DNA from 3 places in the Tianweitania sp. genome. Region 2 is predicted to be linked to each of the others. Evidence: predicted binding sites of a transcription regulator. Region 2 holds the regulator's gene; each other region holds the start of a gene.
What was found. The regulator LexA, encoded in region 2, represses DNA repair genes until DNA is damaged. The targets are predictions, from matches to a motif close to TGTTCNNNNTGTGTTCNG.

Region 1 (4,253 bases), on a different contig from region 2:
CGTGACCTTTGAAGAAGCGGGGACAGCGTGAGCGTGAGTCTTGTCGCGTTTGCGCCCGTTCAATAGCGTTCAGCCATGTCGATCAGCGAAGCCACTCCCAGCCGCCACCGGTTCTATGAGGATGTGCTCGCACTTCTGATCGGCACCGGCTTTGCCGCGCTCGGGTTGACCTTCTACACCGAAACCCGGCTGGCAACCGGCGGTGCGGCCGGCCTTGCGCTGTTGCTGCAGTACATGACGGGTTACGGCTTCGGCCTGATCTTCTTCGTGACCAACCTGCCCTTCTATGCCTTTGCGGTTGCGCGCATGGGCTGGGGCTTTGCGATACGCACCTTTGTTGCCGTGATGCTGGTGTCCGTGATGAGCCGGATCTTTCCGATGTTCATCACCTTTTCGCATCTCGACCCGCTTTTCGCGGCCTTTGTCGGCGGCGGTTTGCAGGGCATGGGCCTGCTGATCCTTGCGCGGCACCGAACGGGTCTAGGCGGTTTCTCGATACTGGCGCTCTACCTGCAGGACCGCTACAACATCCGCGCGGGTTATTTCCAGCTCGGCGTAGATCTCGTCATTCTGCTGATTGCGCTTTCCGTGTTGACCTGGCCGCAAGTCGTGCTGTCGGTGATCGGTGCCGTCATGTTCAACATGATTTTGGCGATCAACCATCGCCCCGGCCGCTATGTCGGCATGAGTTGAAGACGGGAGCAGGAACCATCGGGAGTCCCGATGGTTGGGCAGGCAGATCGAAACCAAGGAGATCTGCCCCATGAACCGCCTGATTGTCTCAGCAACCGCGCTCACTCTGCTGGCCGGCTCGGCCTTTGCCCAGGAAGCAACCACCAACCCGCCTCCGGCTGCACCGGCTCAGACTGCGCCGAACCAGACGCCCCCGACGCCGCCCGAACTGACACCCGGAAACAAGACGGGCGCGCAAGGTGACGATCAGGACCTTCAATCCTCAAGCGGGATGGAAGACCAGACGGACACTATGGATCAGGACGAGCGCGATTCCGCTGATAGGCAGGATGAAGCGCGCCGAGGCCCGGGTCACCATCATTGGGATCGAGACCGTCCGCGCGGACATCATTGGCGTGGTGGCGACCGTGGTCCGCGCCACAGCCGAGGCGATGACGGTGCGCATTTCCGCCTGACCACGAAGGAAGATGGCGGCGTGGAACTAGATGTTCGATGCGCTTCCAACGAGCCGATGAAGGCTTGCGCCGATATCGTGAACGACCTGCTCGACAAGCTCACTGGCAATACAGGAACGAATGACGAGGACAGCGCCGATCTCTGAGGATCGCGTCTGACCCCGATCGTCTTAATTACGGGGAGCGGTGCATCGTGCGCCGCTCCCCATTGTTTTTAGTGAACCGTCATCCAGTCGCGTGCCTGCCGGAGCGCCTTGGCGAGATCGGCCTTGTTCATGCTGGCCGACACTTCCGCCCGCATGCTTCCGGCACGTTCGCAGCCCTTGATGGCGGCGATGTTGAACCACTTATGCGCAGCAACCAGATCGACGGCGCAGTCGCGGCCGGTTGCGTACATCAAGCCGAGGTCGAAGAGGATGTCGGCGTGGGTGGTCGTACCCATCGAAGATGCCTGATCGTCCAGGATTTCAAAGCGTGCCATTATCTCGATCCCTGTTAGCCCCTGAGACCTTGTTTTCCGGTCTCTTCTGATGCCTAGAGAATGCGCTTCTTCCTTGAATCCGCTGTTAAGCCATGTGCTTAACTCCTGGAAAACAAACATAAAACAAGAAGTAAAGGTGACTCATTCTTAAGGATGAGAACCGCAGGCGCGCGGGAAAGTCGAAGAAATATCGACAAAAACTGTCGGCTACGAAGTCACGCTTTGCTAACCGCGATTTCGGGAAGCATATCGGTCGGCGCGAACCTTTCGCATCAAAGAAGCCGTCTTCCACGCAGCTGGCTTTCTGTTCTAAGCTCCGGGAACAGCACCTTTGAGGAAGCCGCTGGGGAGGAAAGAATGAAGCGTTCGATCATGTTTGCGCTTGCAGGGCTGCTTGCCACATCAGGCATGGCGTTTGCCGACGATATCGAAGGCAGGTGGAAGACCGATAGTGGCGCAACAGCCGAGATCGCGCCCTGCGGAAAGGCTTTCTGCATCACGCTGCGCAGCGGCGCGCATAAGGGCAAGCAGATCGGCCGCATGAATGCCGATGGCGATAACCGCTATTCCGGCGATGTCACCGATCCCGCCAACGACAAGACCTATTCCGGCAAGGCGAGCCTGTCCGGCAACGCTCTATCAATGAAGGGCTGCGTGCTGGGCGGGCTGATCTGCCGCGGCCAGAACTGGACGCGGCTGTAAAGGCGGCAACGCCTAGCGCTGCCGCCTTTAAAGCGTCAGCGCGCCTTCTGGCCGAACAGGACCTTCTGCGCGTCCTTGTCATCGGCAAGGTTCGAGCGGGCTTCGTTGGCGACAGCCAGGCCACGCTCGACAGCAGGACGCGCATTTACGGCTTCATACCAGCGCTTGAGGTTCGGAAAGTCGTTGAGATCCTGGCCCTGGTTTTTGTGCGGCTTGATCCAGCCGACGCAGGCCATATCGGCGATTGAGTATTCGCCTGCCAAATAGTCGCGATCGGCCAGGCGCTTGTTCATGACGCCATAAAGCCGGTTCACCTCGTTGGTGTAGCGGTTGATGCCATATTCGATCCTTTCCGGCGCATACTGCCGGAAGTGGTGAGCCTGACCGGCCATGGGCCCAAGACCGCCCATCTGCCAGAACAGCCACTGATCGACCTCGACGCGTTGCCGCTCGTCGGTGGGATAGAACTTGCCGAACTTCCGGCCGAGATATTGCAGGATCGCGCCGGACTCGAAGACCGAGATCGGCTGCCCGTCCGGGCCTTCCGGGTCCACGATCGCCGGCATGCGGTTGTTTGGGGAGATCGCGAGGAAAGACGGCTCGAACTGTTCGCCCTTGCCGATGTTCACGAGCTTCAAATCATAAGGGATGCCGAGCTCTTCCAGCATGATGGAGACTTTCCAGCCATTGGGCGTCGGCCAGTAATGAAGTTCGATCGGCTTGGTTTGTTCGGGCATGATACCTCTCCTTCAAGTCGCAGAGATATGGGCGCAATACCGGCAACAATCGAGCGGGGCATGGTTAATTGCGGCTCAATTTTGTTGAACGCAGGATGAACGGCAGTCTCAGGGAGGATTCAGCGCGACGGCTTCATAGTTGGCTCAACACCTTCGGAGGACCGCCGCCATGCTCGCACGCCGCTTCGCCATTGTTTGTTTTATGACCATGCTTTTCGGCATGATGCTGTCCGTCGTGGTGGCGGAAACAACGCGAGGGCGGACCAGTGACGGCAGCATTTCCTGCACATGGTTCAACGATTACGCCTGCCATTGGGACAAGCAGTAACCAAGCGTCACGGCTTCGCAATATGAAGCCGCTACGCCTCTCCCACAAAGAGGGGCGTGCCCTTATATTGGGTCATGGAAAAGCGAATCTACCCGACACCGATCGAGGCCATCTCAGGGCCTGAAGCCTATGGCCGCAAGAGCTTCACCAATGCCGAGGAGGCGGTGGATGCGCTGATCTGGCTTTACGAGCGCAACACACGCTTTCTGCGCGACAGTTTCTCGGCATTGGCCGAAGGCGGCAATGCTGATCATCGCTACCGCGCTTTCTATCCAGAGATCTCCGTCACCACTTCGTCCTTCGCGATGATCGACTCGCGCCATGCTTACGGCCATATGCCGGCGCCGGGGCAATATACGACGACGGTGACGCGGCCGGATCTTTTCCGGCATTACCTGCTGGAACAGTTGCACCTGATCATCCGCAATCACGGGGTGCCGATCATCGTGCAGGAATCCGAGACGCCCATCCCGCTGCATTTTGCCTTCTTCGAGGGCACCTATGTGGAAGGGGCTGCGGCGGAGCGAATCACGCGGCCGCTACGCGACATGTTCGACGTGCCGGACCTGAATGCGACCGACGATTTGATCGCCAACGGCACCTATGAGCCCGCCCCCGGCGAACCGGCTCCGCTTGCACCCTTCACGGCACAGCGCATCGATTACTCACTGCACCGGCTGGCGCATTACACGGCGACCGGGCCGCAGCATTTCCAGAATTTTGTGCTGTTCACCAACTACCAGTTCTATATCGACGAGTTCTGCGCCTTCGCGCGCAAGCTGATGGCCGAGGGTGGCGGCGGGTATGACAGCTTCATTGAGCCCGGCAATCTCATCACGCTTCCCGGCCAGAACGAG
Region 2 (4,253 bases):
GGCAACCCCGATCCTGGGCTCGCCGATTGCCACCGAAGTCACTGGTCGCGTCGTGCTGGTGGAACTTCAGGAAAGCGGACGAACGCGGCTGACGCTCGACGTCCTATCGACAGCGCGACCGACCCTTCGCTATGCGCCGGATCGTGTGCGCGCGACCGCGCGGCAGGTCCCGGACAAGCTGCTACCGGGCGAGGTGGTTCGTGGTGTGGTGAGGCTGATGCCGCCATCCGGACCAGTGCGGCCAGGGAGCTATGACTTCGCGTTCCAGAGCTATTTCGATGGGCTGGGCGCGATCGGCTTCTTTCTGCGCAACCCCGTTCGAGCAGACAGCGGTCCTGAACCAGCCTGGTCGCAAAGCTTGGCGCAGAGTGTCGAGCGCCTGCGCATGACCATAGCGGACAAGATCCGGGCGGTGATCCCGGGCGCATCCGGCGAGATCGCGGCGGCGCTGATTGCTGGCGTGCGCGCTGGCATCCCCGAGGCGGTCAACGAGGATCTACGCATCACCGGCCTGGCCCATGTCCTGTCGATCTCCGGCCTGCATATGGCGTTGGCCGCAGCCACGATCATGGGCTCCATGCGCGCTCTGTTTGCTTTGTCTCCAGGCTTCTCAGCCCGATACCCCGTCAAGAAGGTCGCCGCCTTCGTTGCCTTGGCGGGCACGGGTTTCTACCTCCTGCTCGCCGGCGATCAGGTTGCCGCCAACCGAAGTTTTCTGATGGTCGCGGTCATGCTCGCCGCGATCCTGTTTGATCGCGCCGCGCTGAGCATGCGCAATCTCGCCATCGCCGCGCTGATCATCCTCCTGATCACACCGCATGAGGTGATGGGGCCAAGCTTCCAGATGTCCTTTGCGGCAACGGCTGCGCTGATCGCAGGCTATGCCGGTTGGAAGCAGTGGCGGCTCAAATCCAGGCGCCACGCACCACCGACATCGCGCTCGCCGATGGCGCGCGTCCTGCGCTACCTCGTCGTTCTCATCGGTGGATCAGTTGCGACGTCCATTCTTGCCGGCAGCGCTACAAGCATCTTCGGCGCCTATCATTTCCAGCGGGTGTCACCCCTCACGCTTCTGGCAAATCTCGCGACCATGCCGATCATCGGCATCCTGATGATGCCGCCAGCCGTGCTGGCTGTCGCCCTGATGCCGCTCGGCTTGGAAGCCCTGCCTTTGATGGTGATGGGTTTCGGACTAGACCTCATGTTGGGTGTGGCGCACTGGCTGGCGGAGCGCTCACCACTGGATGCGGTCGGCATCGTGCCGGCTTCCACCCTTACTCTCTTTACGATCGCGCTTGTGGTTGGTTGCTTCACCACAACCAGGCTACGCCTTCTTGCACTGCCGTTTCTTTTTGCCGGGACGCTTACTTTTGCGGGGCGGCAGGTGCCGGACCTCTACATTTCCGAGGATGCCCGATTGATCGCGGTGAGAACCGAAGAAGGGAAGCTCGCCGTTAATCGAACACGGCCCAACGCTTTCACAACACAAGAATGGCAACGCGCGGCTTCCGCAATGACTTTGGTGAAGCCGGAGAATGGCAAGGGGGCAACGGCTGCGCCCTCAGACCGTTTTCTGTGCAAGGATGACGTCTGCACCATCAACAATTCGCCCGGCGTGAGCATCATGTCTCTTCCCGAAGGCGGAGACCTGAAAGCGCATTGCAGCGACGCCGCTGTGATCGTCATCGACGATGCGACAGCGAACAGCCGCGCCTGCCGCGGCTCAAAACAGGTGGTGCTCACCAAGCGCGACCTTGCGCAAAAGGGCAGCGCCACAATCACCATTGATCCCGAGAGCGGCAAACCGACCGTTCAGCATGCACTGGCTCGACCTTACCGACCATGGCACGACCATCGCCGCTTCTCGCGCGAGGCTCGCGGCATGGCACCCTACAAACGCCAGCCGCGAGATGAGGCCACGAAGCCGTCTCAGCAGACCAAACCGCCAGCAGGAGTGCCGGCTGAAGAGCCGCCTAGTACTTCCGGATCAGGCCAACCAAACGACCCTGAACCTTGACACGGTGTGGCGGGAAAAAACGCGTCTCGTAAGCGGGATTGGCTGCTTCGAGGGCAATGGACGCACCCTTGCGGCGGAAGCGCTTCAACGTAGCTTCTTCATCGTCCACCAAGGCAACCACGATGTCGCCAGGGTTGGCCGTGCTGCCATCGCGGATCACAACCGTATCGCCGTCGAAGATGCCGGCTTCGATCATCGAATCACCACGCACTTCCAGTGCATAATGCTCGCCACCCGTCAGCATATCCGGCGGGACGGTGATAGAGTGGGTTGGGTGCTGGATCGCCGAGATCGGCACACCAGCCGCGATCCGGCCCATGACTGGCACGGAGATGCCGTTCGCATCGTCGTCATTAGAGGCGCTGCGCTGCGGCTTGGCTGGCTCCGGCGGCTTCTTGCCGAGGCTGCCTTCGATCACGCTCGGCGAGAACTTCTTGGGGCCGAGTGCCGGCGACAGAGACTCTGGCAGCTTGATCACTTCCAGCGCTCGGGCGCGGTTCGGAAGACGACGGATAAATCCGCGCTCTTCCAAAGCCGTTATCAGGCGGTGGATTCCCGACTTGGAGGCAAGATCCAAGGCCTCCTTCATCTCGTCGAAGGAAGGCGGGATACCACTTTCCTTCATCCGCTGATTGATGAAGGAAAGCAGTTCCATCTGCTTGCGCGTCAGCATCCCAAGACCCTCTGAATCAAAAAACAAACCCAGAACAGACCGTATCTGTTCGGCATGTGTTCTGCAACATTTAAAAGTTTATCTAGTTGTGAAACGAAAAGGGTACGCTGTTCCTGCTCAACTTGAATCAAAAGCAGTCGTTTAAGCGTTTATCTCTGCTCTGCCACCTGCCGGATCGCATCTGCGAGGATCTCAGGCTCCTGCGCACCCATGAGGGCGTAGCGGCCATCAAGCAGAAAGCAGGGAACGCCCGTGATGCCCATGGTGGTGGCCGTTGCGATCTCCTGCTGCACGGCTTCGATGTCGGAAGGCGCTGCAAGCAGGGCTGAAACAACAGCCGCGTCCATGCCGCTGCTTCCCGCCAGATCGGCAAGAACTTGGGGATCGCCGATGTCGCGACCTTGCTCGAAATAGGCCGAGAACAGGTTGCGGACCACGCGACCCTGCAGTTCAGGACCGGTTGCGCCCGCCCAGCGGATAAGCCGATGCGCATCGAGGGTGTTGGCAGCGACCTTGATGGCGGCGAAATCGAAGGCGATGCCAAGTTCCTGCCCGATCGATTCGATGCGGGCGTGGATCTGATCGATCTTTGTCTGACTGCCGAACTTCGCCAGCATATAGGCTTGGCGGTCCGTGCCCTCACGCGGGATGGTTGGATCGAGCTGATAGGGTCGCCAATTCAGGGTGACATCGATGTCTGGAACCATGCCCAAAGCGAGATCGAGCTTCTTTTGCCCGATGAAGCACCAAGGACAAACAACGTCCGACACGACATCAATGCTCAGGGTCATCGCGCAGTGCCCTCCGACCACCATGTCGGCAGCTGGTAGCCGTAAACCGAGGTTTGTTCGGGCCGGTGAATATGGCTCCAGCTCGCCACCCATTGCTGCGGCTGATAATACAAGGGCACGATGTAGGCGCCGCTCAGCAGCACGCGATCATAAGCGCGCACGATCGTCACGAACTCGTCGCGGTCTCGCGCATTCACCATTTGGTTGATGAGCCCATCGATTGCAGGCTCGGCGACGCCTGCGAAGTTGTAGGTGCCGGGCGCTTTGGCGGAGGCCGAACCCCAGCGGAACTGCTGTTCCACGCCGGGCGAAAGCGAGGAAGTGTAGCGCATCAGCATGGCATCGAAGTCATAGGTCCGCTGACGCTGCAAATACTGCGCGGCATCTACGGAGCGGACCGACACGGTAATGCCAAGTCGGGCGAGGGTGCCCTGCCAGGCCATGCTGATCTGTTCGCTCGACTTGCCGTTGAGCAGGATCTCGAAGGCCAGCGGTTTGCCTTTGGCATCCACCATGCGGCCGTTTTGCATGGAATAGCCGGCAGCCTTCAGGGCTTCAAAGCCTTGCCGCAGAAACTCCCGGTCACGACCGCTGCCGTCGGACTTTGGCGGCGTCCAGGTTCCCGCGAGAATGTCGGGGCGCACTGCATCGGGATAGGGTGCAAGCAGGCTTTTCTCGGCCTCAGATGCAGGACGGCCCGTCGAAGAAAGTTCGGAGCCATCGAAGTAGCTCGTGGTGCGCTGGTAGGCATCGTTGAAGAGGTTGCGGTTGC
Region 3 (4,253 bases), on a different contig from region 2:
TGCTCCAGCAAGCGAACCGGGCCTATAACAACCCTGCGCTGGAATTGGCGATCGAGGAAGCCAACCAAAGGGGCCTTCCAGTTGTTGCATGCTTTGGCCTACTCGATGGTTCCAACGGCTTTCCGGAAGCCAATGCCCGCCACTACGCTTTTCTGCTGCAGGGACTGAGCGACGCTGCGCGCGGTCTAGCGAAACGCGAGATCGGCTTTGTGATCCGCAAATGCTCGCCGGCCCGGATCGCGATCGACCTCGCCGAGGAAGCGGCGCTTCTTGTGCTCGACCGGGGTTATCTCGGCATCCAGAGAGAATGGTACGCGGAAATCTGCAAGGACGTGCAGACGAGCATCGTACAGGTGGAAGGCGACGTTGCCGTGCCTGTGGAGATTGCGTCTTCGCGTCACGAATTCGGTGCGCGCACGTTGCGCCCTAAGATCGCAAACAAACTCGAAGACTTCCTCAGCCCCTTACGTTCGCGCAAGGTGAAACATCCTGCCCAAGAGCTCGGGCTAACAAGCGAGATCGACATATCCGATTCTGAAGCCGTTCTCGCTTCCATGACGCTCGATCGAACTGTCGGTCCCGTCAAGCGCTTCAAGGGAGGCGAAACCGAAGCGCGACGGCGGCTTAAAGCCTTTCTGTCAGGTCCGTTCGAGCATTATGGAGACAACCGCGGCAAGCCGGAAGCGGGCGCTGCCTCCCATATGAGCCCCTACCTGCATTTCGGCCAGATTTCGCCTGTCGAGATCGTGCTTGCGGCCCGGGCTGCCAAGGCTAGCAGGGAAGACAAGGCGGCCTTCGTGGAAGAAGTGGTTGTTCGGCGCGAACTCGCAATGAACCACGTCTTCTATACGGCCAAGTATGACTCCTACGAGGATGCGGTGCCGGAATGGGCACGCCAGACGCTGGCGGAACGAGCAGGAGATGCGCGTCCGCATTTCTACACCGACGATCAGCTTGCCAGGGGCGAAACGCATGATGATGGCTGGAACAGCGCCATGAAGGAGATGCGGGAAACCGGCTACATGCACAATCACCTGCGCATGTATTGGGGCAAGAAGATCCTAGAATGGTCAAGAACACCTGAGGACGGGTTTGACCGAACCTTGCGGCTCAACAACCGCTTCTTTCTCGATGGCCGCGACCCCAACTCCTTCACCAATGTCGCCTGGATTTATGGCCTGCACGACCGTCCGTGGGTCAAGCGCCCGGTCTTTGGCACGGTGCGATACCAGAACGAAAACTCGCTGCGTAAGATCAACCTGAAAGCCTATCAGCAGGATGTCGAGCGGCTTTGTGCGTTGGAAGACGGGAGCTCTCAACCAGCACAGGAAGAGGAAGAGCCTCGGCTGCTCTAGAAAAGCGCCAGTTGCTGCTGCTCGCCCTCACCGTCGACACCCTCCAGGGACGAAAGGGTCACGCCGAGCAGACGGATGCCCTTGCTGACGGGAAACAAAGCTGCCAGCATCGATCCCGCGACATCCGTCATGTCGTTCAACCCGGCGACACAATCCGGCAAGGTGCGGCTACGGGTGATCTGCTGGAAGTCGGCATATTTCACCTTCAAGGTCACCGTTCGACCGCGCAGCTGTTTGGTCAGGGAGTGCTTCCACACTTTGTCAGCGAGCGGCACGAGTTCCTGACGCGCAAGGTCGAAGTCGAAGATGTCGGCAGCGAAGGTATCTTCCGCGCCGATCGACTTACGCTGCCTGTCCGGCTGCACCGCGCGTTCGTCGATGCCGCGCGCAATGCGGTAGTACCAATGCCCAGATTTGCCGAAATTTTGCTGGAGGAAGGCGAGCGATCTTTCGCGCAGATCAGCCCCGGTTTCGATGCCAAGCCGCTGCATCTTGGCAGCCGTAGCGGGACCGATCCCATGGAACTTCTTGATCGCCAGCGACGCCACGAAGTCCGGTCCCAGACGAGGTGTGATGACGGCCTGCCCGTTGGGCTTGTTGAGATCGCTCGCCGTCTTCGCCAAGAACTTGCAATAGGAAATGCCAGCTGATGCGTTCAGCCCGGTCACATCCTTGATGCGTGCGCGGATCAAGGCGGCGATCTCGGTGGCAACGCCGATGCCGTTCTTGTTCTCGGTCACGTCGAGATAGGCTTCATCCAGCGAAAGCGGTTCGATCAGGTCGGTATGCTCCGCAAAGATCTCGCGGATCTGGTTTGACACGGAGCGATAGACTTCGAACCGTGGCTTGACGAAGATGAGGTCCGGGCACAGACGCCTGGCCGTTACTGAAGGGAGTGCCGAGCGTACCCCAAACACGCGGGCCTCGTAGCTCGCTGCGGCCACCACGCCCCGCGCCGCCGAGCCGCCAACCGCCACAGGCTTGCCTCTGAGTTCGGGATTATCGCGCTGCTCGACAGACGCGTAAAAGGCGTCCATGTCGACATGGATGATCTTGCGGATGCGCGGCTCTTCCACACTCGTGTTGTCAGCCGCCTTTTCGGCCAGAATCGATCGATTGTGCATCATCGAAATGGTCGTATTCGTCGCGCGATCTACCTGGAACACTCCGTGAACATAGCAGCCACTAGCGCCTTTGCAAAGTCGTCTGAGCTCCAAATCTCCGCGTTCTGTCCAACGCTAAATCACAACGCCGAAGCCGGTCCTTGCAGCCCGGGCGGCGGTGTGGCTTCGTCGGCATCGGGGTCTCTGCCATGGTGTCGGTCAAGTAGGCGCATGATCGGCGTCACCGTCAGACCATGCATGAGGATCGACACCAGGATCACCAAACCGACAAATGCCCACAGACGCTCAGCGCCTTCCACTCCCTCCATCTGATTGAGGCCGTAAGCCAGATAATACACCGAACCTACACCGCGAATGCCGAAGAAGGCCAGCGTCATCCGTTCCGTCCAGTCGGTTTGGTGCCCAAGCAGGCCGATGAGCCCGGTAACCGGGCGCACAACCAAGAGGATCGCGAGAACAGCAACCACGTCGATCCAGGTGAGTGGCGCGAGCAATCCGCTGGTCAGCGCGCCACCGAATAGCAGCAGCAGCACCATCATCGCGATACGCTCGATCTGCTCGGTCAGCTGGTGCATGTCGAGTTGGAATTCATGATCGCGATGGGAATGGCGGAAGGTCAAAGCTGTGACGAACACGGCTAGGAAGCCATAACAATGAATGAGCTCTGTCAGCCCATAAGAAACAAAGGTCGCCGAAAGCGCGATCAGGCCATCACCAGTTTTAGCCAGCTTGGACTCGGCCGGCACATGAAAGGTGAGCCAGCCGAAGGCTTTGCCAATGGCATATCCGGCCACGACGCCGGCCCCAATCTCCCACAACACATTGTAAGTGAGCCACTTCGTGAACCACGGTTCGCCGGTCGATGCCGCCAGGGCGAGCGCGATGGCCAGATGAACAAAGGGAAAGGCGAAGCCGTCGTTCAGTCCTGCTTCTGAGGTCAAGCCGAAGCGAACCTCGTCCTCTTCGCCCGACTTCGGCGGACCGACCTGGACATCGGCTGCCAATACCGGATCGGTGGGTGCGAGTGCAGCTCCGATCAGAAGCGCAATCGTCCACGAAAGGCCGACCCACCATCCCGCAATGAGCGTGATTGCGCCGATACAAAGCGGCATGGTGATGCCGATCAGCCGCCACGCGACGGACCAGTCGCGGAAACCGAAGATCCGGTCGATCTTCAACCCCGCGCCCATCAAGGCAATGATGACCACGAACTCGGAAAACCGCTCCGTGAACTCCGGATGATTGACGGGAAGCGGATCAAACGAGACGCCGGGGATCGCAAAGATCAGCGCGCCCAAGCCGATGCAGACAATAGGCAAGGAAAGCGGCAGCCTCCGGAGCACCAATGGCAGCCAAGCCACCAAGGCGATTAAGAAGCCGGAACCGATCAGGAGAAGGATGTAAGGATCAGGCGAGACGTTAAAGGGGAAGGTCATGCGGCCCAACGAAGTGGATGAAGATTTGATCCCGCAACCACTTCAACGATGTGCAGGCTAAGATACAGCCGCTTGTTATGGCCATTATGAGCAGGAAAAAAGCGCCCGCGTGCTGAAGGCTTAGCTGCCGTTCATACCGTAGTTGGAACTCTGCTGGCCGCCGACTTATTTACCTTCCCATGGCATCAAAACCGAAAACGACTGCGCCTCTGAAGCTGGTGGAGCAATGGACCCTCACACCCGCAGCAACGCTTGGATCTTCCGTTCGTGCAAAAGGCATTTTGCTCGAGGTTAGAGCGCGCATGCCGTTCCCGGCGAGAAAGTCTCTCGATGTCGAG

Region 1: RTX98_RS01450 (sel1 repeat family protein) is a predicted target of LexA. The motif match lies at 1,738-1,755, and genes of this name have one in related genera.
Region 3: dinB (DNA polymerase IV) is a predicted target of LexA. The motif match lies at 2,514-2,531, and genes of this name have one in related genera.

Annotation. Positions count from the first base shown of each region.
Region 1 covers NZ_DAMBUH010000003.1:32,311-36,563, reverse strand. The annotation lists gene RTX98_RS01465 (acetyl/propionyl/methylcrotonyl-CoA carboxylase subunit alpha) at 1-31, shown strand, start outside; gene RTX98_RS01460 (YitT family protein) at 76-693, shown strand; gene RTX98_RS01455 (hypothetical protein) at 764-1,294, shown strand; gene RTX98_RS01450 (sel1 repeat family protein) at 1,363-1,629, opposite strand; gene RTX98_RS01445 (DUF2147 domain-containing protein) at 1,987-2,331, shown strand; gene RTX98_RS01440 (glutathione S-transferase family protein) at 2,367-3,068, opposite strand; gene RTX98_RS01435 (hypothetical protein) at 3,238-3,396, shown strand; gene RTX98_RS01430 (AMP nucleosidase) at 3,471-4,253, shown strand, end outside.
Region 2 covers NZ_DAMBUH010000028.1:30,037-34,289, forward strand. The annotation lists gene RTX98_RS09015 (ComEC/Rec2 family competence protein) at 1-2,017, shown strand, start outside; gene lexA (transcriptional repressor LexA) at 1,974-2,690, opposite strand; gene RTX98_RS09025 (DsbA family protein) at 2,840-3,481, opposite strand; gene RTX98_RS09030 (extracellular solute-binding protein) at 3,478-4,253, opposite strand, start outside.
Region 3 covers NZ_DAMBUH010000002.1:62,094-66,346, reverse strand. The annotation lists gene RTX98_RS00990 (deoxyribodipyrimidine photo-lyase) at 1-1,355, shown strand, start outside; gene dinB (DNA polymerase IV) at 1,352-2,392, opposite strand; gene RTX98_RS00980 (sodium:proton antiporter) at 2,599-3,915, opposite strand; gene RTX98_RS00975 (hypothetical protein) at 4,218-4,253, shown strand, end outside.